2 linked regions of the Variovorax paradoxus genome follow. The protein of the gene in region 1 interacts with the protein of each later gene in a pairwise test. Links are inferred from orthologs where the notes say so. Each region holds a gene or a part of one and is shown in the gene's direction. Other genes may lie near its edges.

Evidence for each region.
Region 2: the proteins of nth (region 1) and aceE interact in binary tests that used the Escherichia coli proteins (3 or more experiments, as listed by UniProt). The link is inferred for Variovorax paradoxus from one-to-one orthologs.

What each region holds. Positions count from the first base shown.
Region 1 is NZ_CP045644.1:5,576,732-5,585,458, forward strand. Bases 2,064-4,842 are described here. They hold nth (endonuclease III), read left to right. Parts: upstream 2,064-3,018; coding sequence 3,019-3,666; downstream 3,667-4,842. Other genes in these bases: GFK26_RS25740 (PLP-dependent aminotransferase family protein), read right to left, coding at 2,064-2,840; GFK26_RS25750 (Ivy family c-type lysozyme inhibitor), read left to right, coding at 3,687-4,544; GFK26_RS25755 (histidine phosphatase family protein), read right to left, coding at 4,555-4,842. Outside these bases: GFK26_RS25725 (Ldh family oxidoreductase), read left to right, coding at 1-966; GFK26_RS25730 (DUF6172 family protein), read right to left, coding at 980-1,306; GFK26_RS25735 (hypothetical protein), read left to right, coding at 1,418-1,645; more of GFK26_RS25740, read right to left, coding at 1,653-2,063; more of GFK26_RS25755, read right to left, coding at 4,843-5,124; GFK26_RS25760 (adenosylcobinamide-GDP ribazoletransferase), read right to left, coding at 5,121-5,915; cobT (nicotinate-nucleotide--dimethylbenzimidazole phosphoribosyltransferase), read right to left, coding at 5,912-6,955; GFK26_RS25770 (cobyric acid synthase), read right to left, coding at 6,952-8,418; GFK26_RS25775 (hypothetical protein), read left to right, coding at 8,510-8,727. UniProt on the Escherichia coli protein: DNA repair enzyme that has both DNA N-glycosylase activity and AP-lyase activity. The DNA N-glycosylase activity releases various damaged pyrimidines from DNA by cleaving the N-glycosidic bond, leaving an AP (apurinic/apyrimidinic) site.
Region 2 is NZ_CP045644.1:4,794,910-4,804,181, forward strand. What follows is about bases 3,376-6,699. They hold aceE (pyruvate dehydrogenase (acetyl-transferring), homodimeric type), read left to right. Parts: upstream 3,376-3,769; coding sequence 3,770-6,499; downstream 6,500-6,699. Other genes in these bases: GFK26_RS22105 (PAS domain S-box protein), read right to left, coding at 3,376-3,586; aceF (dihydrolipoyllysine-residue acetyltransferase), read left to right, coding at 6,549-6,699. In the rest of the region: bifunctional methylenetetrahydrofolate dehydrogenase/methenyltetrahydrofolate cyclohydrolase FolD, read right to left, coding at 1-333; GFK26_RS22100 (response regulator transcription factor), read right to left, coding at 414-1,049; more of GFK26_RS22105, read right to left, coding at 1,046-3,375; more of aceF, read left to right, coding at 6,700-8,213; GFK26_RS22120 (MFS transporter), read left to right, coding at 8,210-8,803; lpdA (dihydrolipoyl dehydrogenase), read left to right, coding at 8,800-9,272. UniProt on the Escherichia coli protein: Component of the pyruvate dehydrogenase (PDH) complex, that catalyzes the overall conversion of pyruvate to acetyl-CoA and CO(2).

The sequences.
Region 1 (8,727 bases):
GTGGCAGGCACGCTGGTCGAAGGCGACCTGCTGGGCCACGACACGCACGGCCTCGCGCTGCTGGCCGGCTACGTGAAAGAAATCGAATCGGGCGGCATGACGCGCGACGGCGCGCCCGAGGTGCTGTCCGACCGCCCCGCCGCCGTGCTGTGGGACGGCAAGCGCCTGCCCGGCCCCTGGCTCATGGACCAGGGCATGGACCTGCTGGTGCCGCGCGCCCGCGAACTGGGTACGGCCTCGCTCGTGATCCGCCGCAGCCACCACATCGCCTGCCTCGCGGTCTACATGCTGCGCGCACTGCAGGAAGACATGCTGATGCTGCTGGCCTGCTCCGACCCCAACACCGCCAGCGTCGCGCCCTACGGCGGCACGCAGGCCGTGTTCACGCCGAATCCACTGGCGATGGGCTTTCCGCTGTCGCAGGGCGGCGTGATGGTCGACATCTCGGCCTCGATCACCACCAACGGCATGAGCAACCGCAAGCGCGCGGCCGGCGAGACCTTCGCCGAAGAGTGGCTCATCGACGCATCAGGCCAGCCGTCGAACAACCCGCAGGTGCTGTTCGACCAGCCGCCCGGCACGCTGCTGCCCGTGGGCGGCCTGAGCCACGGCCACAAGGGCTACGGCATGGCGTTGCTGGTCGAGACGCTCACGGCCGGCCTCGCAGGCCACGGCCGCGCCGACCCGCCCGAAGGCTGGGGCGCGACGGTGCACCTCACGCTGCACGACCTGAACGCCTTCGGTGGCAAGGAAGCCTTCCTGCGCCAGATGGACCACGTGGCGGCGAAGTGCCGCGACAACGCGCCCGTCGACCCGGCCAAGCCTGTGCGGCTGCCGGGTGAAGGCGGGTTGAAGCGTCGGGAAGCGCAATCGGCGAACGGGGTGCGGCTGCACCCGTCGATTGCGCGCTCGCTGCAGGAGGCGGAGCAGCGGCATGGCCTGCGGATGGCGCAGGCGCTGATCTGACATCTGACGGGGTTTATTCCTCGTCGTCGTTCTCGGCGTGCTCGGGCGCGCCCGCAGGCCTCGGCTGGCGCTTGCCTGGCTTGGCCAGGATCTCGACGTAGAACTGCGTGCCGCCCTCTTTCACCACACCGTCGATGAGGCCGGTGATGGCCGTGAGGTGGATGGTTTCGGCGGATTCCTGGGCGGTGCCGAACTTGCAGTCGAAGTCCCAGAAGTCGGCGCCTTCGGGCAGGTCGCGGCGGCGCTCGCGCTTGATGTACTTGCGAATCTCGTGCTTGACGGCTTCGAGGTGACGGTCGGGGTGCTTGCCCTCGACCTGAAGCTGGAAGGTTTTTCTCATGGTCGATGGTAACCCGGCCCCGCCCTGGGGCGGCCCGGCGGCGATGGCAGGCCCTTCACGGGTCCGGCCGCTGTGTACAGTCGGCGCATTCAACGGATTACAGGTGAAAGCATGGCACGCGCAAACGACTGGGCAAGCAAGGTGATGGCATTGGTGAACGGCGGCAACGCCCCGGCGGCGATCGCGCAGATCAAGGTCGCGCCCTCGGTCAAGGACCTGAAGGCGCTGCAGACCATCATGACGCTCTCCAAAATGAAAGGCCGCTATCCGAACGTGGATGCGGCCATTTCAGAGAACCTGGACCTGCTGGCGGCACCCCGCCTGCACCGGTCCCCCTGACGATTTACTACAGGGCCTGGCCGAGGCGCTTCACGCCTTCTTCGATCTTCGCGATGTCGGCCGTCGCAAAGCTCAGGCGCAGCGTCGCCACATCGGGCTTCTCGGCGAAGAACGGCGCGCCGGGCACGAAGGCCACCAGCTTTTCGATCGCACGCTTGGCCAGCTCGTTGGCATCGGCCAGCTTGCCGTTGGCGCCCGTGAGGCGCGCCCAGAAGAACAAACCGCCGTTGGGCTGCGTGAAGCTCACCGCATCGCCCAGCTCGCGCGTCAGCGCCGCGCCCATCGCTTGCGCACGCTGGCCGTAGACCTCGCGCACATGCGCCAGCGTGCCGGGCATGCGGCCGCTCTTGAGGTACTGCGCGGCCGTGGCCTGCGCGAAGGTGCTGGTGTGGGCGTCGCTGAACTGCTTGCACATCGTCGCCTTGGCCAGCAGCTCGGGGGGCGCGATCATCCAGCCGATGCGCAGGCCCGGGCTCAGCACCTTGCTCAGGCTGCCGCAATGCGCCAGCAGCTCGCGGCTGCCGGGCACGTCCTTGCTCAGCGACATGATCGACGGCGGCGGCGCTTCACCGAAGTACAGGTCGCCGTAGGGGTCGTCCTCGACGATCAGCGTCTGGTACTTCACGGCCAGCTCGAGCACCTTCTTGCGACGCTCCAGCGTCAGCATCGCGCCACTGGGGTTGCCGAAGGTGGGGATCAGGTAGACGAACTTGGGCTTGTGCTCGGCGATGAGCTTCTCGAGCTCGTCGGTCTTCACGCCGTTGGCGTCGATGGGCGCGCTGATGAGCTGCGCGCCGTACAGGCGGAAGCACTGGATTGTCGCCAGGAAGGTCGGGCCTTCGACGATCACCTTGTCGCCGGGCGAGATCATGGTCTTGCCCAGCAGGTCGAGCGCCTGCTGGCTGCCGGTGGTGACGATCAGGCCGCTGGGGTCGACGTCGACGCCCTTGGTCTTCATGAAATCGGAGAGCTGGTTGCGCAGCGGCTCGTAGCCTTCGGTGGCACCGTACTGCAGGGCCCCGCCGGCCTCTTCGGTGAGCGCTTTCTGGCTCGCCTCCTTCAGGCCCTCGACGTCGAACATGGCGCTGTCGGGAAAGCCGCCCGCAAAACTGATGATGCCGGGCTTGCCCAGCAGCTTGAAGAGTTCGCGGATGGCAGAGGTTTCGACGTTGTCGAGGCGGGAGGCGAATTGCATGATGGTCGGTCTCACTTTCTGGGCGTCATTGTCGCGAAAGCCCGGGCAGGAAAGCTGCGTAGGGCCATGGCTTTTCGACGATATATTGCATCCATCGCCGCAAACGCCGGTGCTCGCCCTGCCTTCCGCGGCATGCGCCCCGCGAGCCCCTCGCAATGAACAGCGGCCCTCACGATCCATGAAAAAATCCGACATCCCCCTCTTCTTCGCGACCCTGCAGGCCGCCAACCCCGAGCCGCGCACGGAGCTCGAATACACCACGCCCTTCGAGCTGCTGGCCGCGGTGCTGCTGTCGGCGCAGGCCACCGACGTGGGGGTGAACAAGGCGACGCGCCGGCTCTATCCGGTGGCGAACACGCCGCAGGCGATCCTCGACCTGGGCGTGGAAGGGCTGGAGTCGTACATCAAGACGATCGGGCTGTACCGCAGCAAGGCCAGGCACCTGATCGAGGCCTGCCGCATGCTGGTCGAGCTGCATGGCGGCGAGGTGCCGCGCACGCGCGCCGAGCTCGAGGCGCTGCCGGGCGTCGGGCGCAAGACGGCGAACGTGGTGCTCAACGTGGCTTTCGGCGAAGAGACCATCGCGGTCGACACGCACATCTTCCGCATCGGCAACCGCACCGGGCTTGCGCCCGGCAAGACGCCGCTGGACGTGGAACTCAAGCTCGAAAAGCGCATCCCACCCGAGTACCGCCTGCACGCGCACCACTGGCTGATCCTGCACGGGCGCTATGTCTGCGTGGCGCGCAAGCCGCGCTGCTGGGAGTGCGCGGTCGCGACCTTCTGTAGCTTCAAGCCCAAGACGCCGGCCCCCAAGACCGCCTGAGCGGCACACACACATCGCACATGACGACCACAACGATTTTCAAGACGACACCGCCCGCGGCCCTCCTCCTGCTCGCGGCACTGTGTAGCGCGGGCTCCGCCTGGTCGCGCGACGGCGTGCTGCCGCCGGAGACGATGGCGCTCTACGGCGGGCGCTGGTCCGCCAACTGCGCCGACGCAGCGGCGCCGACGCTGCAGGTGCGCGAAGACATGCTGATCGCCGAGCGCGGCAAGCGCCGCGTCGTGGGCCGCGAACCGGACACGGCGCACAGTTTCTTCGGCAACCAGGCGCCGCCGCCGAACTTCGACGTCGCACTGATGAGCCGCGTGGACAAGGGCGATCACGCAATGCTGAATTTCCTGGTCTTTCGCGATGCGCGCGGCCAGTCGATCACGCTGAAGGCCGACAAGCCGGTGATGGGCCAGTTGGGGCCGGAGCTGATGAAGCAGCGGTACTGGCGCTGCGACGGCGCGGCGCGCGCCGCAACGCCGCCCGCCGAACCCGCGACTGCCACCCCCAAGCCGCCGGCACCCGCCACGGGCAGCCCGGCCGCCCTCGCCCGCGGCCCGGCGATGGACAAGGCCTGGCGCGCCGCGCTGGGCACGCGTGAGACCGAACCGTGGCTCGTGCGCCGCGAAGGTCCGGCGCCCGAGCCGCAATGGGTGACGGTGGACGGCACGCGCTATCTGCTGCATGCCTTCTGCAAGCCGCACGATTGCCACGACCACAACGCGATCGCGCTCTACGACCAGGGCTCGGGTCGGCTCTACGGCCTGGTGCAGCGCAACGGGCAGAACCAGCTCGTGGGCGGGCCCTCGCCGCAGTTCGCAGGGCAGCTCGACCGGCTCTGGCGCGAGCAGTGGCGCGCCAAGAACTGACGAGATCCCCTCAGGTCGGTGCGGCGACCACGCGCCAGTCGCCGAAAGCCGCCGCGTCGTTGGGCCATTGATCGGCCCGTTCGGGGCATGACACGCCCTGCGACAGCAACTGCACCGCCCGCAGCACGCCTGCATGCGTGACCCACAGTGCATCGGCGCCGGTCGCCAGCCAGTCGGCATGCGCGGCGGCCACGCGCTGCATGAAGCCGCGCACGCTCTCACCGTCGCCGCCGGCCGGGGCGTCGGCGAAACGGGTCGTCCAGGCCTCGAACTCTTCACGGGCCACGGCCGACCACAGGCGCCCTTCCCAGGCGCCGAAATTCATCTCGGCCAGGCGTACATCGCGTCGCACCGAGAGATCGGGCCGCAGCGCGACGATGGCATCCGCCAGCATGGCGCAACGCCGCAGCGGCGAACTCCACAGCACGATGCCGGCCGGCAGCACCGACGCGATGCGCTCTGCCGCGGCCTGTGTGCCGTCGACGTGCGCGTCAATGTCAGTCGCGCCGTAGCACAGACCCTGCGGCGCGATCACCGGCGCGTGGCGCTGCAGCCAGAGCTGGGCCGTCGCAGTGCTCATGCCTTCCACGCCAACGCGAGGTAGATCGCCAGCTCGCACACCTGCTGCGTGGCGCCGAGCCCATCGCCCGTGAAGCCCTGCAGGCGACGCACGAAGAGCCGCGCCATCCAGCCGGCCGCGAGCGCCAGCGCCACGAGCGCCGCGCCCACGTGCACCGCGTCGTGCGCGCACAGCAGCAACGCCACGACGGGCACGGCCCAGAGCACGGCGACGAGCAGCGCACCGCCGCTGATCGCGTCGGCCAGCGGCTTGGCCTTGCTGCCGCTGCTGTCACCCACATAGGGCAGCCAGCGGATCAGGAACAGCGGCGCCAGCCGCGACAGCACATGCGCGCCAACGATGGACACCGCCACCACGTCCAGCCCGCGTGCGGCCAGCGCGGCCAGCAGGCCGAACTTCAGGCCCAGCGCCAGCACCAGCGCGACCGCGCCGAAGGCGCCGATGCGCGAGTCCTTCATGATCTCCAGCGCCCGCTCGCGGCTGGCCGAACCGCCGAGGCCGTCGGCCACGTCGGCCAGGCCGTCTTCGTGGAAGGCGCCCGTGAGCATCACGGTGGCGACGGTGCTCAGCACGGCCGCCGCAAAAGCCCCGCCGACGCCCGGCAGGCCCGCACCCACCGCCACGAACACCGCTGCGGCCACCCCGCCCGCAATCCAGCCGATGGCCGGCAGGTGCGCCGCGGCGGCGCGCAGCATCTGCGGGCTGAAGCCGACCCAGGCAGCGAGTTGTCCCGTCACCGGCACGCGCGTGAAGAACTGGACGGCCAGCAGGAAATGGCGCACGCCGTTCATTGCTGGCGCGACACGCCCGCCGATTCGAAGCTCGCCATCTCGCGCAGGATGCGGCAGGCCGACTCGAGCAACGGCCACGCCAGCGCGCCGCCCGAGCCTTCGCCCAGGCGCAGGTCGAGGTTCAGCAAGGGCTCGAGCCCGAGCTGCTTCAGCAGCAGCGCATGTCCCGGCTCGGCCGAGCTGTGCGCCGCCACGCAGCGCTGCGTCACCTGCGGCCGGATCGCCTGCGCGACCAGCACGGCGGCGCTGGCGATGAAGCCGTCGACCACGATCACGCGCCGCTCTTGCGCCGCCTGCAGCACCGCGCCGACCAGTGTCGCCACCTCGAAACCGCCGAACGCGGCCAGCGCCTCGAGCGGCGCGGTCGCGCCCGCGTGCAGGGCGAGCACCTCGCGCAGCACCTCGCGCTTGCGTGCGAGGCCATCAGCGTCGAGCCCCGTGCCGGCGCCGGTGCACAGGCCGATCTCCAGCCCGGCCAGGCGCGACAACAGCAGCGCCGCGGACGAGCTGTTGCCGATGCCCATTTCGCCGAGCAGGAGCGCATTGCCCGGCAACGCGCGCACGACCTCGCGGCCGTTGGCGATGGCCTGGGCGCATTGCTCGGGCGCCATGGCGGGGCCGGCCGAGGCGTCGGCCGTGCCGGCGCCGATGCGCCGCGACACCAGGCCGGGGCGCGGCTGGAAGTCGCGCCGCACGCCGCAATCGACCACGGTGAGCGCCAGGCCATGCTGGCGCGCCAGCACGCTCACGGCCGCACCGCCCGCCAGGAAGTTCTCGACCATCTGCCAGGTCACGTCGCTCGGATAGGCCGACACGCCGCGCGCCGCCAGCCCATGGTCGCCGGCGCATACCAGCATCTGCGGCGCGTCGAGCACGGGCTGCTCGGTGCCGAGGATGGTGCCGATGCGCAGCGCCAGCGCTTCGAGGCGGCCGAGCGCGCCGACCGGCTTGGTCTTGTTGTCGAGCGCGGCCTGCAGACGCGCCGCGAGTGCGGCGTCGGCGATGTCTGGAACAGCGGGAATCAAATCGGTGTCGGTCATGCGATCAGGCCGGCGAGCACGCCGGCGTCGAAGTGGGTGTCGATGAAGTCGGCCAGGCCGTCGAAGGTGGCGTCCAGGGTGGGCGCCGTGGTGCCGAACAGCGCCTGCAGCGCGGCCGGGTCTTCAAACAGGCCGTGCAGATAGAGGCCCAGCACGTTGCCGCGCGCGTTCTGCCAGGCCAGGCCCTCGGGCATCACGGCGTGGCCGTCGTGGGCCAGTTGCGGGTGGGCGGCCGTCTGGCCGTGGTGGATTTCGTAGCCGGCGATGCGCACGCCCGACAGCCCGGCCCAGGGGCCTGCGACCAGATTGCCGGCGAAGGCCGCCTCGCGGTGCCGCACGGTCTTCTCGCGCTCGAACACAGTCACGAGCGGCAGCAACCCGAGGCCGGGTGCATTGCCGTCGATGCCATGCGGATCGACCAGCGCTTCGCCCAGCATCTGCAGCCCGCCGCAGACGCCCAGCACCGCACCGCCGCGTCCGGCGTGCTCGGCCACCGCGCGGTCCAGGCCCTGCGCGCGCAGCCAGGCCAGGTCGCCGCTCGTGTGTTTGGAGCCCGGCAGCACGATCCAGTCGGCGCCGGCCACGTCGGCCGGCGTGCGGGCCCAGACCAGGCGCACGCCGGGCACGTTCTTCAGCGCCTGGAACTCGTCGAGGTTGCTCAGGCGCGGGTACGCGACCACCGCCACGGTGCGCGTGACCACGCCGCTGGCGCGGCTGCGGTCGTCGAACACGCCGTCTTCCTCGGGCAGGCCGTGCTGCCACCACATCGGCAGCGTGGCCACGGTGGGCACGCCGGTCAATTCCTGCAGTTGTTGCGGCGCGGGCGCCAGCAGCGAGGCGTCGCCGCGGAACTTGTTGAGCACGAAGCCCTGGATGAGCGCCCGGTCGGCCTCGGGCAACAAAGCCCAGGTGCCGTACAGGTGGGCGAAGGCGCCGCCGCGGTCGATGTCGGTCGCGAGCAGGCAGCGCGCCTGCGCATGGCGGGCGACGCGCATGTTGACGATGTCGCTGGCCATGAGGTTGATCTCGGCCGGCGAACCGGCGCCCTCGATCACGACCACGTCGTTCTCGGCGCGCAATTCGTCGAAGGCCTGCACGATCTGCGGCCAGACGCGTTCGCTGCGCCCGCGCCACGGCAGGGTCGAGAGCGACTCGCTCACCTGCCCCATCAGCACCACCTGGCTGTGGGTGTCGCGCTCGGGCTTGAGCAGCAGCGGGTTCATGCGCACATCGGGCACGGCGTTGGCGGCCAGGGCCTGGAAGTACTGGGCGCTGCCAATCTCGCCGCCCTCGACCACGCGGGCGTTGTTGCTCATGTTCTGCGCCTTGAACGGCGCCACCCGCAGCCCCTGGCGGGCATACCACCGGCACAGCGCGGTGGCCAGCCAGCTCTTGCCGGCGCCGCTCGTGGTGCCCAGGACCATGACGCAGCGCGCCGGTCCGCTTGTTGCTCTGGAACTCATCGGGGGATTGTCGTTGAGCGCCGAACTGAAACCGGAAGGCCGACTCAGACGTAATAAGAGTGAGGCCCCTCAGGGGCGCACCCCAAAAACCATGCCCGCCCTCAACGATCTGGCGCTGACGGTCGAGGAGCGCGAGCCGGGCCGGTTCTACTGGCTCCTGCTCGAAGCCGTCCACGACACCGGCAGCACCGCCGACACGCTCGGCTACCGGCCGTTGCGGGTGGCTGCGCGACCACAGCCCAGCTATTCGAGCGCGCTCGCACTGGGTGCTGCGGCGCTGAATCAGGTGGCCGCCACGGCGACGCATCC
Region 2 (9,272 bases), 780 kb from region 1 along the record:
CTCGATGACCTTCTGGCTGTCCATGTGCTTCGGCAGTGGCAGCTGCACCAGGATGCCGTGCACCGTCGGGTCGTCGTTGAGGGCACGGATGCGCGCCAGCAGATCGGCCTCGCTGAAGTCGGCGGGGTAGGTCTCGAGCGTGGCCTGCAGGCCGGTTTCGGTGCTGTCGTTGACCTTGTGCTTGGTATAGACCTGACTCGCCGGATCGCTGCCCACCAGGATGATGGACAAGGCCGGGTTCACGCCGCGGGCCTTCAACGCAGCGGTGCGGCCGGACACCTCGGCGCGGATGGTTTTGGCGAGGGCGTTGCCGTCGATCAGTTGGGCGGTCATCGGTTTTGATTTTCCAAGTAAAAACGCCCGCTTGCGCAGGCGTGGGGAAGGTGCGTGGCTATCGGAGGGATAGCTGCAGCTCAGGAGGCCTTGGCGGCTGGGGCCGCTTGCCCGAGCGCAATCTTGAGCAGATCGGCCACGGTGTTGGCGTTGAGCTTTTCCATGATGTTGGCGCGGTGCGCCTCCACCGTCTTGATGCTGATGCCCAGGTCGTCGGCGATCTGCTTGTTCAGACGGCCGGCAACGATGCGCTCGAGCACCTGTGCCTCGCGGCCCGTGAGCTTGGACAGCAGCGCGTCGCGGCTGGCCGACTGCTGGTGCTGCGTGAAGGCGCCGCGTGCGTGCTCGAGCATGCGCTCGACCAACGACACGAGTTCTTCGTCGTTGAAGGGCTTCTGGATGAAATCCATGGCGCCCTTCTTCATGCTGTCGACCGCCATCGGCACGTCGCCGTGGCCGGTGATGACCACGATCGGCAACGGAGAACGCCGTTCGATCAGTCGATCCTGCAATTCGAGGCCGGTCATGCCGGCCATGCGGATATCGACGATCAGACAGGCGACTTCGCGCGGGTCGTATCGGGAGAGAAAGGATTCGGCGGACTCGAAACAGCGGACTCTGTAGTCCTTGCCTTCGAGCAGCCATTGCAGTGAATCGCGGACGGCTTCGTCGTCATCGACGACATAGACCGTGCCCTTCTTCGGAATCAAACTCATGCAGGTACCTTTGCCTCGTCGCTTGCTACGGAACTGATAGCGTCCAACACCGGAATCCAGAAGGAAAAACGGCATCCGATCACATCCGGGCCATTGTAGATGTTCTCTGCCTGCATCCGGCCGCGGTGCGACTCGACGATGGTGCGGCACAAATTGAGCCCGATGCCCATGCCTTCGGGCTTGGTGGAGAAGAAGGCCTCGTAGAGCCGGTCCATCACTTCTGGCGAGAGGCCCTTGCCCGTGTCCTGCACCGAGAACTCGATGGCATTCTGCCCCTCGATCACCTTGGGCAGCACGCGCAGCTCGACGCTGCGGCGCGCCAGCGGGCGGTCGGCGATGTCGATGGATTCGGCCGCGTTCTTCAGCAGGTTGACCATCACCTGTTCGATGAGGATCGGGTCGACGCGCACCACCGGCAGCCGCGCGGCCACGTAGTGGTTCAGGCGCACGTTGCGCCGGCGCAGCTCGATGCCCGCGAGTTCGACCGCCTCGCTCACCATGGTGGCGACGTCGGCCGGCGTGCGGTTGGGTTCGCTGCGCTTCACGAAGGAGCGGATGCGCTGGATGATCTGGCCCGCGCGCTGCGCCTGCTTCGAGGTTTTCTCGAGTGCGGCAAGCAGGGCGTCGTTGTCGATCGTCTGCCCCTTGATGCGCGACATCATCCCGTTGCAGTAGTTGGCGATGGCGGTGAGCGGCTGGTTGAGCTCGTGTGCCACGCTCGAAGCCATCTCACCCATGGTGATCAGGCGGCTCGCGGCCTGGGCCTTGTCGGCCTGCGCGGCGGCTTGCTCTTCGGCGTCGCGGCGCGGCGTGATGTCGGTGGCGATCACCAGTTGCGCCAAACGCCCGTCGACCCAGGTCAGGTAGCGCGAGCGCACCTCGAGCCACTTGCCCAGGTGCGGCACGAAGATTTCGTTGTTCGCGGTCTGGGCGGCGGTGAGTGTGTCGATCGGCAGGCCGGCGTAGGGGTCGACGTCGTCCAGGCCCTCGTCGTGCGCATTCGACGGCGGCACGCCAGCCTGCGCCACCATGCCCAGGTGGCCCACGGTGTCGGAGCCGAACCACAGGCGGTACAGCTTGTTGGCGAACAGCAGTTCTTCGCTGCCGATGGGCGCCACCGACACGGCGGCGTCGAGCGCTTCGAGCACGGTGGTGAAGCGTTCGTACGAGGCGGACAGCTGCTCGCGGATGCGCGTCGGCTCGGTGATGTCGGTCATCGACGTCATCCAGCCGGTCTGGTGGCCGCGCGCATCGATCAGCGGCGACACATACAGGCGCGCATTGAAGACGCTGCCGTTCTTGCGCTTCACGCGCACCTGGAAGCCGCCGGGCAGGGCGCGGCCGTGCAGTTCTTCTTCGAGGCGCTCGTTCATCACCTCGCGGTCGGATTCGAGCCAGTATGGGAAGGGCGGCGTCTGGCCGACCAGCTCGTCTTCGCTCCAGCCCGTCATGGCGCAGAACGCGGCGTTCACGTAGGTGATGCGGCCTTGCAGATCGAGCACGCGCATGCCGGTCAGCATGGAGTTTTCCATCGCGCGGCGGAAGTTGGTTTCGGCCACCAGCCGCTGCTGCGCCTGCAGTCGGCGCCGCGTGTGGCGCCAGGTGCCGATCAGCATCCAGCTGGTCATCACGCTGAGGGCGCACACGAGCCAGAAGAGGCCGTTGCCCACCACGCCCTGCGAGGTGCGGTAGGCCTGCGCACGCAGCATCAGCGCATTGCCCACGGGCGACACCGGCACTTCGTATTCGTTGGTGGCTTCGGTCCAGGGCAGCAGGCGGGTGCCGCTGTTCTTCAGCGGCGTGGTGTTGCCGGCGATCACGTTGCCCTTGGCGTCGAGCAGCGAGACGGCGTAGCGCGCCTGCACCTCGGAAGGCATGCCGTAGCGCAGCAGGCCGTCGATGGAGAACTCGCCGAGCACGACGCCCGCGAACAGGCCCTGGTCGAACAGCGGAATGTGCAGCTGCAGCATCGCGGCGGGCTCGCCGCCGGCCACGGGTTGGGAGTACACCGGCTGGCGCAGCTCGCGCGCCAGCGCGTAGTTGCTCTCGATGTCGCCGGGGCGCAGCACGTCGCCGATCAGGTGCTGTTGCGCGGGATGCACGCTGGGCGCCGCGTAGCCGGCCTTGAAGCGGCGGCGGTCGTCGATCCAGCTGATGGTTTGCAGTTCGGGGAACTGGCTCACCAGCGATTCGGCACGGCTCGTGAATTCGACCGGGTCGATCTCGCGGTTCGAGGCATCGCGCGCGATGCGCATCAGCTGCTCCTGCCGCTCCAGCAAACGCAGGCGCATGCGTTGCTGCGCGTACTCGACGTCGCGCCGCACCGACTCCTGTTCGCGCTCGACTTCTTCAGTACGCAGGTACCAGAACGCGGACACGATGGCCGCGAGAAACAACAGCACGGCCGCCATCGGCGCGAGCATTGCGACGGCGTCCTGCAGCACGGGCGTCTGCTTGCGCCACCACGTGCGCCACCAGGAGAGCGGCGAGGCTTTGACGGCACTGCGGGCGACCGCGAGCGGGGAGGAAAGGGGCATGGGCGGAGTTTAGGGGATGGCCCTCCCGGCGAAGAGGCCCTGCCAGAGACGTGCTTCATTGATATTTCATAATAAGAAATCAACAAGCACTATTTGAAATAGGGAAACTTCTATGCGAAACTCCGGCGCGCTCGGTGCCCAGCGCACTAAATTACAGCCACAGCCCTAAAAGGAGAGACAAGCATGTCGGCAAATCCCGAGAACCTGTTCGGCTCGGCCGCAAACGATGCGGACGCCCAGGAAACGCGTGAATGGATGGATGCGCTGTCTTCCGTCATCCAGAGCGAGGGGCCCGAGCGGGCGCACTTCCTGCTCGAACAACTGCTCGAACATGCGCGCCAGAACAGCGTCGACATGCCGTTCTCGGCCAACACCGGCTACGTGAACACCATCGAGCCCGGCGTGGAGGCTCGCAGCCCCGGCAACCTCGAGATCGAACAACGCCTGCGCGCCTACATGCGCTGGAACGCCATGGCGATGGTGGTCAAGGCCAACCGCATCCACCCGCCCGAAGGCGGTGACCTCGGCGGTCACATCGGCTCCTTTGCTTCGCTGGCCAGCATGTTCGGCGCCGGCTTCAACCACTTCTGGCGCGCCGAGAGCGAAAACCACGGTGGCGACCTGCTGTACATCCAGGGCCACGTGTCGCCCGGCATCTACGCCCGCGCCTACCTGGAAGGCCGCCTCTCCGAAGACCAACTGCTCAACTTCCGCCAGGAAGTCGACGGCAAGGGCCTGTCGAGCTACCCGCATCCCAAGCTGATGCCCGAGTTCTGGCAGTTCCCCACGGTGTCGATGGGCCTGGGCCCGCTGATGGCGATCTACCAGGCGCGCTTCCTGAAGTACCTGCACGCCCGCGGCATCGCCAACACCGAGAACCGCAAGGTATGGGTGTTCTGCGGCGACGGCGAAATGGACGAAGTCGAATCGCTCGGCGCCATCGGCCTGGCCGCGCGCGAGAACCTCGACAACCTGATCTTCGTCATCAACTGCAACCTGCAGCGCCTGGACGGCCCGGTGCGCGGCAACGGCAAGATCATCCAGGAACTCGAAGGCGAGTTCCGCGGCGCCAACTGGAACGTCATCAAGCTGATCTGGGGCAAGGGCTGGGACGCTCTGCTCGAGAAGGACCATGACGGCGCGCTGCGCAAGATCATGATGGAGTGCAACGACGGCGACTACCAGTCGTTCAAGGCCAACGACGGCGCCTACGTGCGCAAGCACTTCTTCGGCCGCGACCCGCGCACGCTGAAGATGGTCGAGCACCTGACCGACGACGAGGTCTGGAACCTGCAGCGCGGCGGCCACGACTCGCAGAAGGTGTACGCCGCCTTCCACGCGGCCCAGAACCACAAGCGCCAGCCCACCGTGCTGCTCGTCAAGACCGTCAAGGGTTTCGGCATGGGCAAGATCGGTGAAGGCAAGAACACGGTCCACCAGACCAAGAAGCTCGGCGACGAGGACATCAAGGCCTTCCGCGACCGCTTCAACATTCCGATTCCCGACAGCCAGATCGCCGAGCTGCCGTTCTACAAGCCGGCCGACGACACGCCCGAAATGCGCTACCTGCACGAGCGCCGCAAGGCCCTCGGCGGCTACCTGCCGCACCGTCGCACCAAGGCCGACGAGAGCTTCACGGTGCCCTCGCTCGACGTCTTCAAGTCGGTGATGGAGCCCACGGCCGAAGGCCGCGAGATATCGACCACGCAAGCCTACGTGCGCTTTCTCACGCAGCTGCTGCGCGACAAGGCCCTGGGCCCGCGCGTCGTGCCCATCCTGGTGGACGAAGCCCGCACCTTCGGCATGGAAGGCCTGTTCCGCCAGATCGGCATCTACAACCCGCACGGTCAGCAGTACACCCCGGTCGATAAAGACCAGGTCATGTACTACAAGGAAGACAAGGCCGGCCAGATCCTGCAAGAGGGCATCAACGAAGCCGGCGGCATGTCCAGCTGGATCGCGGCGGCCACGTCGTACAGCACCAACAACCGCATCATGGTGCCGTTCTACGTGTACTACTCGATGTTTGGCTTCCAGCGCATCGGCGACCTGGCCTGGGCGGCCGGCGACATGCAGGCCCGCGGCTTCCTGCTGGGCGGCACCTCGGGACGCACCACGCTGAACGGCGAAGGCCTGCAGCACGAAGACGGTCACAGCCACATCCTGGCCAACACCATCCCGAACTGCGTGAGCTACGACCCGACCTTCGCGCACGAAGTCGGCGTGATCCTGCACCACGGCTTGAAGCGCATGGTCGAGAAGCAGGACAACGTCTACTACTACCTGACGCTGCTCAACGAAAACTACGCGATGCCCGGCCTCCAGCCCGGCACCGAAGAGCAGATCATCAAGGGCATGTACCTGTCCAAGCAGGGGCCGGTGGTCAAGGCCGCCAAGGGCGCGAAAGAAGCGCCGACCGTGCAACTGCTGGGCAGCGGCACCATCCTGCGCGAGAGCTTTGCCGCGCAAGAGCTGCTCGAGAAAGAGTGGGGCGTGTCGGCTTCGGTGTGGAGCTGCCCGAGCTTCAACGAGCTGACCCGCGACGGCCAGGACGCCGACCGCTGGAACCTGCTGCACCCCGACCAGACGCCGCGCGTGCCCTTCGTGGCCGAGCAGCTCGGTGCCACGACCGGCCCGGTGGTCGCGTCGACCGACTACATGAAGGCCTACGCCGAGCAGATCCGTCCGTTCGTGCCGAAGGGCCGCACCTACAAGGTGTTGGGCACCGACGGTTTCGGTCGCAGCGACTTCCGCGCCAAGCTGCGCGAGCACTTTGAAATCAATCGTCACTACATCGTGGTGGCTGCGCTCAAGGCGCTGAGCGAAGATGGCACCGTGCCGGTGGCCAAGGTGGTGGAAGCGATCAAGAAGTACGGCATCAATGTCGACAAGGTCAACCCGCTCTACGCTTGAACATCAACAACCAACGAACGAACGGCGCCTGACGGCGGGAGACAACGATATGGCAGCAGTGGAAGTGAAAGTGCCCGACATCGGCGACTTCGATGAAGTCGCGGTGATCGAGGTGCTCGTGAAGGTGGGCGACACGGTCAAGGCCGAGCAGTCGCTCATCACGGTCGAATCGGACAAGGCGTCGATGGAAATCCCGTCGTCCACGGCCGGTGTGGTCAAGGAAATCAAGATCGCCGTGGGCGACAAGGTCAAGCAAGGCTCGGTGGTGCTGGTGGTCGAAGCCGAGGGCGCGGCTGCCGCCGCCCCGGCACCGGCCGCTGCGCCTGCTGCAGCTGCACCCGCTCCGGCGGCTGCAGCGCCTGCCCCCGCAGCAGCCGCACCGGCTGCTGCATCGGGCCCGGTGGAGATCAAGGTGCCGGACATCGGCGACTTCAAGGACGTCGCGGTCATCGAACTGCTCGTGAAGGTGGGTGACACCATCGCCGCCGAGCAGTCGCTGATCACGGTCGAGTCGGACAAGGCCTCGATGGAAATCCCGTCGTCGGGCGCCGGCGTGCTGAAGGAACTCAAGGTCAAGGTGGGCGACACCGTCAACATCGGCGACCTGATCGCGGTGCTCGAAGGCGCCGCAGGTGCTGCCCCCGCGCCCGCATCGGCGCCCGCGCCGGCACAGGCCGCGGCCGCCGCGCCCGCCGCTGCAACCGCCAGCGCACCAGCGCCGGCGGCCGCCGCACCGGCAACGGCTGCGCCGGCCCACCAGCCCACGTCGGCCCCCACCGGCAGCCTGCCGCACGCTTCGCCCTCGGTGCGCAAGTTCGCGCGCGAACTCGGCGTGCCGCTCGAGGAGGTCAAGGGTTCCGGCCTCAAGGGCCGCATCACGCAGGACGACGTCCAGAACTTCACCAAGGCCGTGATGAGCGGCGCGGCCAGCACCAAGGCCTCGGCGGCCAAGGCGCCGGCAGGTGGTGGCGACGGCGCGGCACTGGGCCTCATTCCGTGGCCCAAGGTCGACTTCACGAAGTTTGGCGCCGTGGAGCGCAAGGACCTGTCGCGCATCAAGAAGCTCAGCGGCGCGAACCTGCACCGCAACTGGGTGATGATCCCGCACGTCACCAACAACGACGAAGCCGACATCACCGAGCTCGAAGCCTTCCGCGTCTCCACCAACAAGGAGAACGAGAAGTCGGGCATCAAGGTCACGATGCTGGCCTTCGTGATCAAGGCGGTGGTGGCAGCGCTGAAGAAATTCCCCGACTTCAACGCCAGCCTCGACGGCGACCAGCTCGTCTACAAGCAGTACTACAACATCGGCTTCGCGGCCGACACGCCCAACGGGCTCGTGGTGCCGGTGCTGAAAGATGCCGACAAGAAGGGCATCCTGCAGATCAGCGCCGAGATGGGCGAACTCGCCAAGAAGGCGCGCGACGGCAAGCTCGGCTCGGCCGACATGCAGGGCGGTTGCATGTCGATCAGCTCGCTCGGCGGCATCGGTGGCACGCACTTCACGCCCATCATCAACGCCCCCGAAGTGGCCATCCTCGGCCTCTCCAAGGGCCAGATGAAGCCGGTGTGGGACGGCAAGCAGTTCGTGCCGCGTCTCACGCTGCCGCTGTCGCTGTCGTACGACCACCGCGTGATCGACGGCGCCCTGGCTGCGCGTTTCAACGCCTACCTGGGGCAAGTGCTCGCAGACTACCGCCGCATCCTGCTATGACCACGGTTGTGGCCGTCCGCAAAGGCGGCCAGGTCACGATGGCGGCGGATTCGCTGGTGACCTTCGGCGACACGCGCATGTCGCACAACGCCGAAGCGAACCAGAAGATCTTCACCGTCGAGGATGCCGCCGGCCAGAGCCTGTTTGCAGTGGCCGGCGCCGCGGCGCACTTCCTGGCGCTGCAGCACGCGCTGGCTGCGCAGGATCGCGAGAAGCTGTTGTTCGGCAGCAAGCACGAGATCTTCCGCACCTTCACGATGCTGCATCCGGTGCTCAAGGACTCGTTCTTCATGCAGACCAAGGAAGACGAGCACGAGCCCTACGAGTCGAGCCAGTTCACGATGCTGCTGGCCAACCCGAGCGGCATCTACGGCATCTACAGCTACCGCGAGGTGTTCGAGTTCAAGCAGTACTGGGCCATCGGCTCGGGACGCAGCTTTGCGCTCGGCGCCATGCACGCGGCCTATGACAACAAGTCGCGCACCGCGCGCGACGTGGCGGAGGCGGGCATCGCCGCCGCCTGCGAATTCGATCGCAATTCGGCCCTGCCGGCCGACGTTCTCACACTCAAACTGAAAGTGTCCAAATGAGCGAACAACACATCAAGGTGCCGGACATCGGCGACTTCGACGAAGTCGCGGTGATCGAGGTGCTGGTCAACGTCGGCGACACGGTCAAGGCCGAGCAGTCGCTCATCACGGTCGAGTCGGACAAGGCCTCGATGGAAATTCCGTCCTCGGCAGCCGGCGTGGTGAAGTCGCTGGCCGTGAAGGTCGGCGACAAGGTCAAGCAAGGTTCGGTGGTGCTGACGCTCGAAGTCGACGGGGCTGCTGCGCCTGCGCCGGCTGCTGCAGCGCCCGCACCTGCGGTGGCAGCTGCCCCCGCGCCCAAGGCGGCTGCACCGGCTCCGGCCGCGGCGGCGCCCGTGGCGACATCCAGCTACGGCGGCAAGGTCGATGTCGAGTGCGACGTGGTCGTGCTCGGTGCCGGCCCCGGCGGCTACTCGGCCGCCTTCCGCGCGGCCGACCTCGGCCTGAAGGTCGTGCTGATCGAACGCTA